Regions from separate parts of the Streptomyces sp. NPDC053426 genome, predicted to be linked through region 1. Evidence: riboswitches for the same ligand, from Rfam matches in the RefSeq annotation. Region 1 holds a riboswitch; the other holds the start of a gene.
What was found. Region 1 has a riboswitch for cobalamin ahead of ACZ62B_RS01895 ((2Fe-2S) ferredoxin domain-containing protein). Riboswitches for the same ligand answer to the same signal wherever they lie in the genome.
Positions count from the first base shown of each region.

Region 1 (4,792 bases):
GGAGCACCATGTCGGCGCTCGGGTTGGACTTGCCCGTCTCGACCAGGCTCACGTGACGAGCCGAGACGTCGGCCGCGATCGCAAGATCGAGTTGGCTGAGTCGTCGGCGATGCCGCCACTGCCGCAACAACTCCCCGACCGTATACACGTCATCGAGGGTACTCATCGTGGAGCCGCGCGCCATGAAATCCGACTTCATCGACAACCGTTGCGACCGCGGAAACACTGCGTCCATGACCACAGACAACAAGAGCGTCGTTCAACGGGCACTGGCGGAACTGATCGAGACGGGCGGCGTCGACGCGCTCGAACGGTCGCTGAGCGATGACTTCGTCCATCACAGGCCGGACTCGACCTCCTCGACCAGAGCGGAATGGCTCGCTGCCGTACAGGCGGCACTCACCCCGCTCGCCGATATGCGGGTCGACGTCCACCACCTGCTGGCCGACGGCGATCACGTCGTGATGCACTCGCGGCGGCGGCTCCCCGACGGCGGGCCGGAGATCGCGGTCGTCGATATCTGGCGGATCGACGAGGGGCTGATCGCCGAAGGATGGGAGATCATCGAGCCGGTGGCCCGGGCAGCCGCCAATCTCATGTGGTGGGAGCCCGCTGAGCACTGACCGGTGCTGTCGCTTCCGCCGTCGAACGACCAGCGGGTGGGTGCGACTCCTTCTCAAGGAGGACAGGTACCCGCGTCCACCGGCAGTTCGGAGTGGCTGCGCCGGTCGTCCGGGGGCGAGGCGAGGCCGTAGCGGTCCAGGAAGGGCCGGGCCGCCTGCACCGGCTTCTCCCCGAGCGGCGGCGCGTGTGGCGGTCCACGGGAAAGGACACCACCGCGATCTCAGGCTCGGTGCCCGGTCGCGACGGGCCCCGGTACAGCTCGCCCGGAGCGCCGTGGCAGACACCCGGCACGGTGTGGCCCGAAGGATGGTGTCCCCGGCGGGTGCGAATGCCGGGCCCCGGCGCCGTCGGCCCCGGCCCACCGGCCAGCGCGTCGGCCCAGGCAGGGACGGTGTGCCCGAAGAGAACCGGCTGGGTGACGCACACACTCCTCCTCCGTCCCGGTCCTCGGACACCGGCAGGGAAGGAGGCGCGGCCACACGCACGACGTACGACCGTCCATGCCGCCGACCCGGTCCACGAGGTCACGTGCACAGCCCGCGGGACGCGGGAGCGGTGGCAGGTCGACGGCTTTCGTTCCCGCTCACCGCCGCGGACAGCCCCGGATCCGCGCCGGGTCCCCGCTTGCGTCGCGCCACCGGGCGTCGGTGCGGACGGGAGGCGCGAACCGGCTGCGTGTATCAGCGCGGAGGCGCTCGTGTTCCTGCGACAGCGGGGCTCCGGCGGTTGACTTGAATGTGGAGGGAGGCGGAAACCAGGTGTGCCCCGCGCAGTTCTCGTGGTGGTTCTGGCCGGATAACGCCTCTGGGGATCGCTGCCCCATCAGCCAGACTCGTTGCCTCACGACACATGCGCACCGTTATGCGGTGGCCCGTGCCCCGGAGGCCCCTGATGACGTCAGACGCGAGGCCGGACGAAGACGGGGCGGCAGCCCCGCCCGAACGGCGACGGCCCCCTGGTGACCGCGTCGCGCTGCGCGGCGACCTGCGGGCCGCCCTGCCCGACGCCACCGCGGCGATGGTGGTCACGGCGCTCGTGTTCGCCCTCCTGTGGGCGCGCATGGAGTCCGGCGAGTCGGACACGGTCGCGGTCATGCCGTTCATGGACGACCCCGGCACCTACTGGATGTACCTGCTCAGTCAGGCGTTCGGGTGGTCGGGCCTGCTGTGGGCCTGGGGCACGGTCATGCTCGGTCTGCTGCTGTCGGGGCCGCGCCCCGCCCGGCTGCCGGTCTCCCGGCAGGTGCTGGAGCGCTGGCACCGCACCACGAGCCTGACGACGACGGCGCTGATGTTCGCCCACGCGCTGATGTTCGCGGCGGAACTCGTCCGCTACGAGACGAAGGTGGACTGGGCGGAACGGCTGTGGGTGGCCTTCGCGGACACCTTCGTGCCGGGCTGGTACGACTCCGGGACCGGCCAGGTCGCCATCCCGATCGGGCAGGGTGCCCTGTACCTGGCGATTCCGCTGGGGCTGCTGTTCTACGTCCGGCACCGCATCGGAGCGAACACCTGGCGACGGCTGCACCGTTTCGTGATCGTCGTCTACGTGCTGAGCGTGTGGCACACGCTCCTGTACGGAACCAACGTCTGGTACGGGGAGTGGCCGCGCACCGTGCTGTGGCTACTGCAACTCCCGGTCGCCGCGCTGCTGTTGCTGCGTCTGCTGAGACCTGCCCGGCGGGCCGGACGGCTGGGCTCCCCCGGCGGGGGAGCGGCCCGTCCGGGGTGGTGGGTGCGGGCGGCAGGACGGGTCGCGGTCGGGGCCGTCGTCGTAGGGCTGGTCGTCGTGGTGGTGTCGGGCCGTGACGGCGGACGGGACCGTCCGGCCCATCCGCCCGCGACGGCCCCCCACGCCCAGGAGACGGACTGACGGTCGGCACCGGGCGGGCGGGACGGTGTCCCGGGAGGGGATGGTGTCCGGCGACAAGGCGGCGGCGGAACGAGGAAGCCGGTCTGAATCCGGCGCGGTCCCGCCACTGTGATCGGCGAGCGCTTCCCGACAGGCCACTGCCCGGCAACGGGTGGGAAGGCCGGGACGAGCATCGACCCGAGAGCCAGGAGACTCACGCGGTCGCCTCCTCGACGGACCACCGGGGCGGATCTCCCCGGAGAGAGGGACGGCACCGCATGCCCGCGACGCCGACCGGACGAACGACGGACGACGGACGACGCGAGGACCGAAGCGGCGGCCGGCCCCGTGCCGTGCCGCGTCGTCGGGTGCCGCGACTGCTGCTGCGGCAGCCCCGAAGTGACCGGAGCCGACCACGCGGCCCGGACGGCACGTCTGCGCGCTCAGGTGCCGGTGCGGGTGTCCGCCTGCCTCGACGTCTGCGAACACGCCGACGTCATCGTCGTCCAGCCCTCCGCGGAGGGCAGGGCCGCAGGCGCCCGACCCGTCTGGCTCGGACTGGTCAACGACCCGGACGCGACCGAGGACGTCGCCGCCTGGGCACGCGCGGGCGGACCGGGCGTGGCACCTTCGCCGGACGTCCTCGACCTGTACGTCATCACGCCGCCACGACGGCGTACGGCTCCCTGACCGTACGGACGGAGAGTCGGAAGGAGACAGGAACCGTGCACGAAGCCCCTGCCTCGGCGGCGTCCGTCACCGCCGCCCTGCACGACGTGGCGGACCTCGGCGACTTCTTCGCCCCGCGGGCCGGCGGACGGGACGACTGCCGGCCTCCGGTCGCTCGTTCCTGCGCGGTGGGGTTCACCGACCTCGCCGAAAGCCGTCGCACGCCGCCACCGCACTACGGAGCCGCGCGTCGACGTCTCCACCGCCCCGCTCGGTCACGCCGGGAGATGCCCCGAACACGAAAGCGCCGTCGCCGAGTTCCGCCGACGGGCCCGGTCGCCCGGGTCCCTGGTGAACATGGGCACGGACCGCAGACCCGTTCGGGTGGTTTGAGCGGCACGTCCGTGTGAAGGCGCTACCCCGAGTGCCGCTCGCGCACCAAGAGTGATGCGCGATGAACACTCAGAACGCGAACACCTCAGACGTGAGCACTCCGTCGACACACCAGGACGCCGCTCCCTCCCGGCGCACCGTGGTCACGGCGACCGGCGCCTCGGCGCTCGCGGTCGGGCTCACCGCGGCCTCCGCCACCCCCGCGACCGCGCTCAGTCCCGCCACCGCGCCCGCCGTCAAGCCGGGTGCGGCCCCGCCCGGCACCGATCCGAAGGCGTACCGGACGGTCGCCCGCGCCGTCGTGGTCCACGACGAACACGACAAGCCCCTGGTCCCGGCCTACGTGAAGATCGTCGACAACGGTCTGCCGACCGGCAGGGGGAAGGCCACCAAGCGGGTACTGGTCGTCGGGGCGGGGCCGGCCGGCCTGCTCGCCGCCGACCTGCTCAACCGGGCGGGCCACGACGTCGTCGTGATCGAGGCCAACGGTAACCGGGTCGGCGGCCGGGTCAAGACCTTCCGCAAGGGCGGCCATGAGAACGGCGCGCAGCCGTTCGCCGATCCCCGGCAGTACGCCGAGGCCGGTGCCATGCGGCTGCCGGACAGTCACCCGCTCCTGATGGCCCTGCTGAAGAAGTTCGACCTTCCCCGCCAGGAGTTCTACCTGGTGGACGTCGACCCGGACGACCCGGCGACGAAGACCAATCGCACCTGGATGCACGTCAACGGCATCCATGAGCGCCGGGCCGACTACGAGAAGAACCCGGAAAGGGTCAACGACACCTTCAACGTCACCGGCGCGCACCGGAAGAAGACCGCCGCCGCCATCCTCGCCGACGCGCTCGAACCCGTACACCGACTCGTCCGGGGCAAGGAGGGGACCGCCCTTGTCGACGGGTGGGCCGAGGTGCTCGAGAGGTACGGACACTGGTCCATGTACCGCTACCTCACCGAAGCCGCGGGGCTCGACACCCACACCATCGACCTGGTCGGCACCGTCCAGAACCTCACCTCGCGGTTGCACCTCTCCTTCCTGCACAGCTTCCTGTCCAGCGCACTGATCTCCCCGGGGACCAAGTTCTGGGAGATCAAGGGCGGGACCGCGCTGCTCGCCGACGCGCTGTACGCGCCCGTGAAGGGAAAGGTACGGCTCGACCGGCGCGCCGTACGCGTCGAACGGGCGGGCGGCAAAGTGCGGGTGCACACCGTCTCGGAGGACTGCCAGACGGGTAAGGGCGGCACCACGGAGGTCTTC
Region 1 is NZ_JBVJKE010000001.1:475,730-480,521, reverse strand. Features, by position in the region: gene ACZ62B_RS01910 (helix-turn-helix domain-containing protein) at 1-148, opposite strand, end outside; gene ACZ62B_RS01905 (nuclear transport factor 2 family protein) at 234-623, shown strand; gene ACZ62B_RS01900 (ferric reductase-like transmembrane domain-containing protein) at 1,516-2,496, shown strand; cobalamin riboswitch at 2,523-2,711, shown strand; gene ACZ62B_RS01895 ((2Fe-2S) ferredoxin domain-containing protein) at 2,824-3,165, shown strand; gene ACZ62B_RS01890 (flavin monoamine oxidase family protein) at 3,629-4,792, shown strand, end outside.

Region 2 (4,792 bases), on a different contig from region 1:
GGTCCACGCCGAGGTTCTCCCGCAGCCGGTCCAGGGTCTCCTGGTCGGCGCCGAGCGCGGCGGTGCCGGCGTACGCCTTGACGGGGTCGAAGGGGGAGGCGGCGGCGACGGCGAACACGCCGAAGGTGACGACGAGCAGCACCGGCACGGCGAACAGGGCCCGCCGTGCCGTGAGCCTGGTCATCTCTCCCCAGGGAAGGGCGGTCATGCCGTGGGCTGCCAGTCCTCGACGTTCCACCAGGGGCCGCTGGCGAAGCCGTGCTCGTGGGGTTCGGTCTGGGTGGTGAGGCCCTTCCAGCAGTCGGCGAGGACGTACATGTGGTCGATGTGGGTGAGGAAGGTGTAGCCGGGGTCCTTCACCAGTTCGCGCTGGAGGGTGTCGTAGGCGGCCTTGCGGTCCTTCGGGTCCTGGCTGCGGCGGCCGGCGTCGAGGGCCTCGTCGACGGCCGGGTTGTCGTACAGGGCCATGTTGTTGAAGCCGTCTCCGGCGAGGGAGGAGTGCAGGAGCGTGTAGAGGCCGAAGTCGGGGTCGCCGGTGCTGCCAAATCCGGCGAGGACGGCGTCCTGGTTCATCCGGGGTTCGATGACCTCCCAGGTGGCGCTCTCCACCTCGACGTCGATGCCGGCCTTCTTGGCGTCGGAGGCGTAGGCGAGGGCGTGGTCCTGGCGGACCTTGTCGCCGGAGGGGTAGTAGAGGGTGAAGCGGGCGGCGCGGCCGTCCTTGGCGCGGATGCCGTCCTCGCCGGCCTTCCAGCCGACCTCGTCGAGGATGCTCTCGGCCTCGTCGAGGTCCTGGGGGCGGTCGACGCCCTCGGCGTACCAGGGGTCGTCGATGGGCAGCGGGCCGTAGGCGGGGCGGCCGGCGCCGTCGAGGATCTTGTCGACCATGGCCCGGCGGTCCACGGCCAGGTCGAGGGCGCGGCGGATCGCGGTGTCCCCGGCGACGGGGTTGCCGGTGGGGAGGCTGACGGCGCGGAAGTCGTACGACGTCGCCCGGTACGTCTTCTTGCCGTCGTCGTTCTTGAAGGTGGCGGCGAGGTTGGGCGGGAGGGTCGCGCCGTCGAGGTCGCCGGAGCGCAGCCGGGTGGCGCGGACGTCGTCGTCGGCGATGATCGCCATGGTGAGCTTTTTCACCTTCGGAGCGCCGCCCCAGTAGTCCGGATTGGCCTTGAAGGTGAGCTTTTCGCCCTTGCTCCAGCCGGTGAGGACGTACGGTCCGGTGCCGATCGGCTCGGTGTTGAAGGAGCCGGTGTTGGGGTCCTGTCCGCCCGCGACGTGCTCGGGGACGACGGGCAGCACCGTGCGGGCGGCGAAGGCCGCGTAGGGGTAGTCGAGGGTGAAGACGACCTTGTCGTCGCCGTCGGCCCGGACCTCCTTGACGGCGTCCAGTTCGCTCTTGGCGGTGTTGTTGGTCTTCTCGTCCAGCACGGTGTCGTACGTGAAGACCACGTCGTCGGCGGTCAGCGGCTCGCCGTCGCTGAACTTCACGCCGTCGCGCAGGGTGTACGTGTAGGTGCGGCCGCCGTCGGTGACCTCGGGGAGCGCCTTCGCCAGGGCGGGCTTCAGCTTCATGTCGGCGTCGCGGGCGAGGAGTCCGTCGAAGATCTTGGAGTTGCCGTCCTTGCCGTAGCCGAGCAGGGGGCTGAGCGTGTCCGGTTCGGACGGGACCCCGATCACGACGGATCCGGCGGACGCTCCGCCGTCCGCGCCGCCGTCGCCCGGCGCCGAGCAGGCGGCGACCGCACCGGCCATCGCGACCACGGCGGCGGTACCCCGTATTCGTCGGGTCGTCATCGAACCTCACATCCCTGTTGCCTGGAAATCGTTGTTGCATATTAATTGCAGCAAGGTACTGCCCAGGACGGCGGCCCCCCACTCCCCCGCCCCGACGGACGGCGCCGCTCGTGTCAAGTGCGCAGGTGTGCGCCGGGGTGCGAGCCATCGGGCGCCGTCCGCGCGCCCCCTGTGGCCGCTTGTCACCGGACCGGAACGGGCACTACTGTCACCACGCCTTGGTGACGGGAAATCGGTGCGATACCGGTGCGGCCCTCGCCACTGTGATCGGGAAGTCCGGCTCCGGCCCTCACGGGCAGCCACTGGGTTCTTCGGGACCCGGGAAGGCGGAGCACGGGCGGTGGTACCCGTCAGCCAGGAGACCGGCCAAGGCACGTCAACCATCCACGAGGTGCTGGAGAGGGTCTGCTGAGCCATGCACATAGCCGAGGGTTTTCTGCCACCGGCGCACGCGGTCGCCTGGGGCGTCGCGTCGGCGCCGTTCGTCGTCCACGGAGCCCGGTCGCTCATCCGTGAGGTACGGGAACATCCCGAGAGCACGCTGCTGCTCGGCGCGTCGGGAGCGTTCACGTTCGTCCTGTCCGCGCTGAAACTGCCGTCGGTCACCGGAAGTTGCTCCCACCCCACCGGCACGGGACTCGGCGCGATCCTGTTCCGGCCGCCGGTCATGGCGGTGCTGGGCACCATCACCCTGCTGTTCCAGGCGCTGCTGCTCGCCCACGGCGGGCTGACCACACTGGGCGCCAACGTCTTCTCGATGGCGGTCGTCGGCCCCTGGGCCGGGTACGGCGTCTACCGGCTGCTGCGCCGGTACGACGTGCCGCTGATGGTGGCGGTGTTCTCCGGCGCGTTCGTCGCCGACCTGTCGACGTACTGCGTGACGAGCGTGCAGCTGGCGCTCGCCTTCCCCGACCCGGGGAGCGGATTCGCGGGCGCGCTGGGCAAGTTCGGCTCCATCTTCGCCGTGACGCAGATCCCGCTCGCGGTGAGCGAGGGGCTGCTGACCGTGCTGGTGATGCGCATGCTGGTGCAGTCGAGCAAGGGGGAACTGACGCGGCTCGGGGTGCTGGTGACGTCGGCGGCCGGGCGGAAGACGGCGAAGTCGTCCGACTCGGCGGAGGCGGTGGCCCGATGAGCCGCAACGCGAAGATCAACACGCTGCTGCTGGTGCTGGTGGCCGCACTCGCCGTGCTCCCGCTGGTGTTCGGGCTCGGCGACCACAAGGAGGAGCCGTTCACCGGCGCGGACGCCGAGGCCGAGACGGCGATCACCGAGATCGACCCGGACTACGAACCGTGGTTCTCCCCGCTGTACGAACCGCCGTCCGGCGAGATCGAGTCGGCGCTGTTCGCCCTCCAGGCGGCGATCGGCGCGGGCGTCCTCACGTACTACTTCGGGCTGCGGCGCGGGCGGCGGCAGGGGGAGGCGCGGGCGCTGGCGCGACTGCGGGCCGAGGCGGGCGCGGACGCCGGTGACGAGGCCGCCGGTGACGAGGCCGCTTCCGAACGACGACGGGTCTGACGGCCCGTGCTGCCGATCGACGCGGCGGCGCACAGCAGTCGCTGGCGCCGCCGCCATCCCGTGGACAAGGCCGTACTGGGGCTGGGGCTCACCCTGCTCGCCGTCTCGCTGCCGCCGTGGCCGGGCGCGGTCCTGGTGCTGGTGACGGCGCTCGTGGTGCTGCTCGGCCCGGCGGGGGTGCCGGCGCGGCGGCTGTGGCGGGCGTACCGGGTGCCGCTGGGCTTCTGCGTCACCGGGGCGCTGACGCTGCTGGTGCGGGTGGGCGGACCGGGCGGGTTCCTGTCCTGGGCCGAGGACGGGCCGCTGCGTGCCGGGGAGTTGATGCTGCGCACCTCGGCGGCCTCGCTGGGCGTGCTGCTGTTCGCCTTCACCACGCCCATGTCGGATCTGCTGCCGCGTCTGGTGCGGGCCGGGGTGCCGGCGCCGCTCGTGGACGTGGCGCTGGTGACGTACCGGATGAGCTTCCTGCTGCTGGACTCGGTGCGCCGCGTCGGACAGGCGCAGGCGGCCCGGCTCGGGCACACCACCCGCGCGGCGACCTGGCGGTCCCTCGGCGGACTCGGCGCGACCGCGTTCGTCCGCTCCTTCGACCGGGCGGCGCGCCTGCAGACCGGGCTCGCCGGACGCGGCTACGACGGCACCCTGCGCGTGCTGGTGCCCGAGGCCCGCGTCTCCGCCCGGTTCACGACGCTGAGCGTGGCGCTCCTCGCGGCGCTGGCCGCCCTCACCTTCGTACTGGAAAGGCCACTGTCGTGAACGAGTCCGTGCTGGTCGCCCTGCGGGGCGCGTCGTTCGCGTACGAGGACGGCCCGCCCGTGCTCAGCGGCCTGGACTTCGAGGTGCGCGAGGGGCGCGCGTTGGCGCTGCTGGGGCGCAACGGCAGCGGGAAGACGACGCTGATGCGGCTGCTCAGCGGCGGACTGCGCCCGGACGGGGGCGAGTTGACCGTCGGGGGGCGGCCGGTCCGCTACGACCGCAAGGGCCTGACGGCGCTGCGCACCACCGTGCAACTGGTGGTGCAGGACCCCGACGACCAGTTGTTCGCGGCGTCGGTCGGCCAGGACGTGTCGTTCGGGCCGCTCAACCTCGGCCTGCCCGACGCGGAGGTACGCGCCCGGGTGGCGGAGTCGCTCGCCGCGCTGGACATCACCGCCCTCGCCGACCGTCCCACCCACCTGCTGTCCTACGGGCAGCGCAAGCGGACGGCCATCGCGGGCGCGGTCGCCATGCGGCCCCGCGTCCTGATCCTCGACGAACCGACGGCGGGCCTGGACCCCGACGGCCAGGAACGCCTCCTCTCGACCCTCGACGGCCTGCGCGAGAACGGCACGACGGTCGTCATGGCCACCCACGACGTGGACCTCGCCCTGCGCTGGGCCGACGACGCGGCCCTGCTCACCCCGACCGGCGCGCACACCGGCCCGGCGGCCGGCGTGCTGGCCCGCACGGAACTCCTCGCGGCGGCGGGGCTGCGGCT
Region 2 is NZ_JBVJKE010000005.1:468,736-473,527, forward strand. Features, by position in the region: gene ACZ62B_RS13800 (ABC transporter permease) at 1-184, opposite strand, end outside; gene ACZ62B_RS13805 (ABC transporter substrate-binding protein) at 205-1,794, opposite strand; cobalamin riboswitch at 1,997-2,179, shown strand; gene ACZ62B_RS13810 (energy-coupling factor ABC transporter permease) at 2,210-2,929, shown strand; gene ACZ62B_RS13815 (energy-coupling factor ABC transporter substrate-binding protein) at 2,926-3,315, shown strand; gene cbiQ (cobalt ECF transporter T component CbiQ) at 3,322-4,071, shown strand; gene ACZ62B_RS13825 (energy-coupling factor ABC transporter ATP-binding protein) at 4,068-4,792, shown strand, end outside.
Region 2: it holds a riboswitch for cobalamin, as region 1 does, so the genes downstream of both, ACZ62B_RS13810 (energy-coupling factor ABC transporter permease) here and ACZ62B_RS01895 ((2Fe-2S) ferredoxin domain-containing protein) in region 1, are expected to answer to the same signal.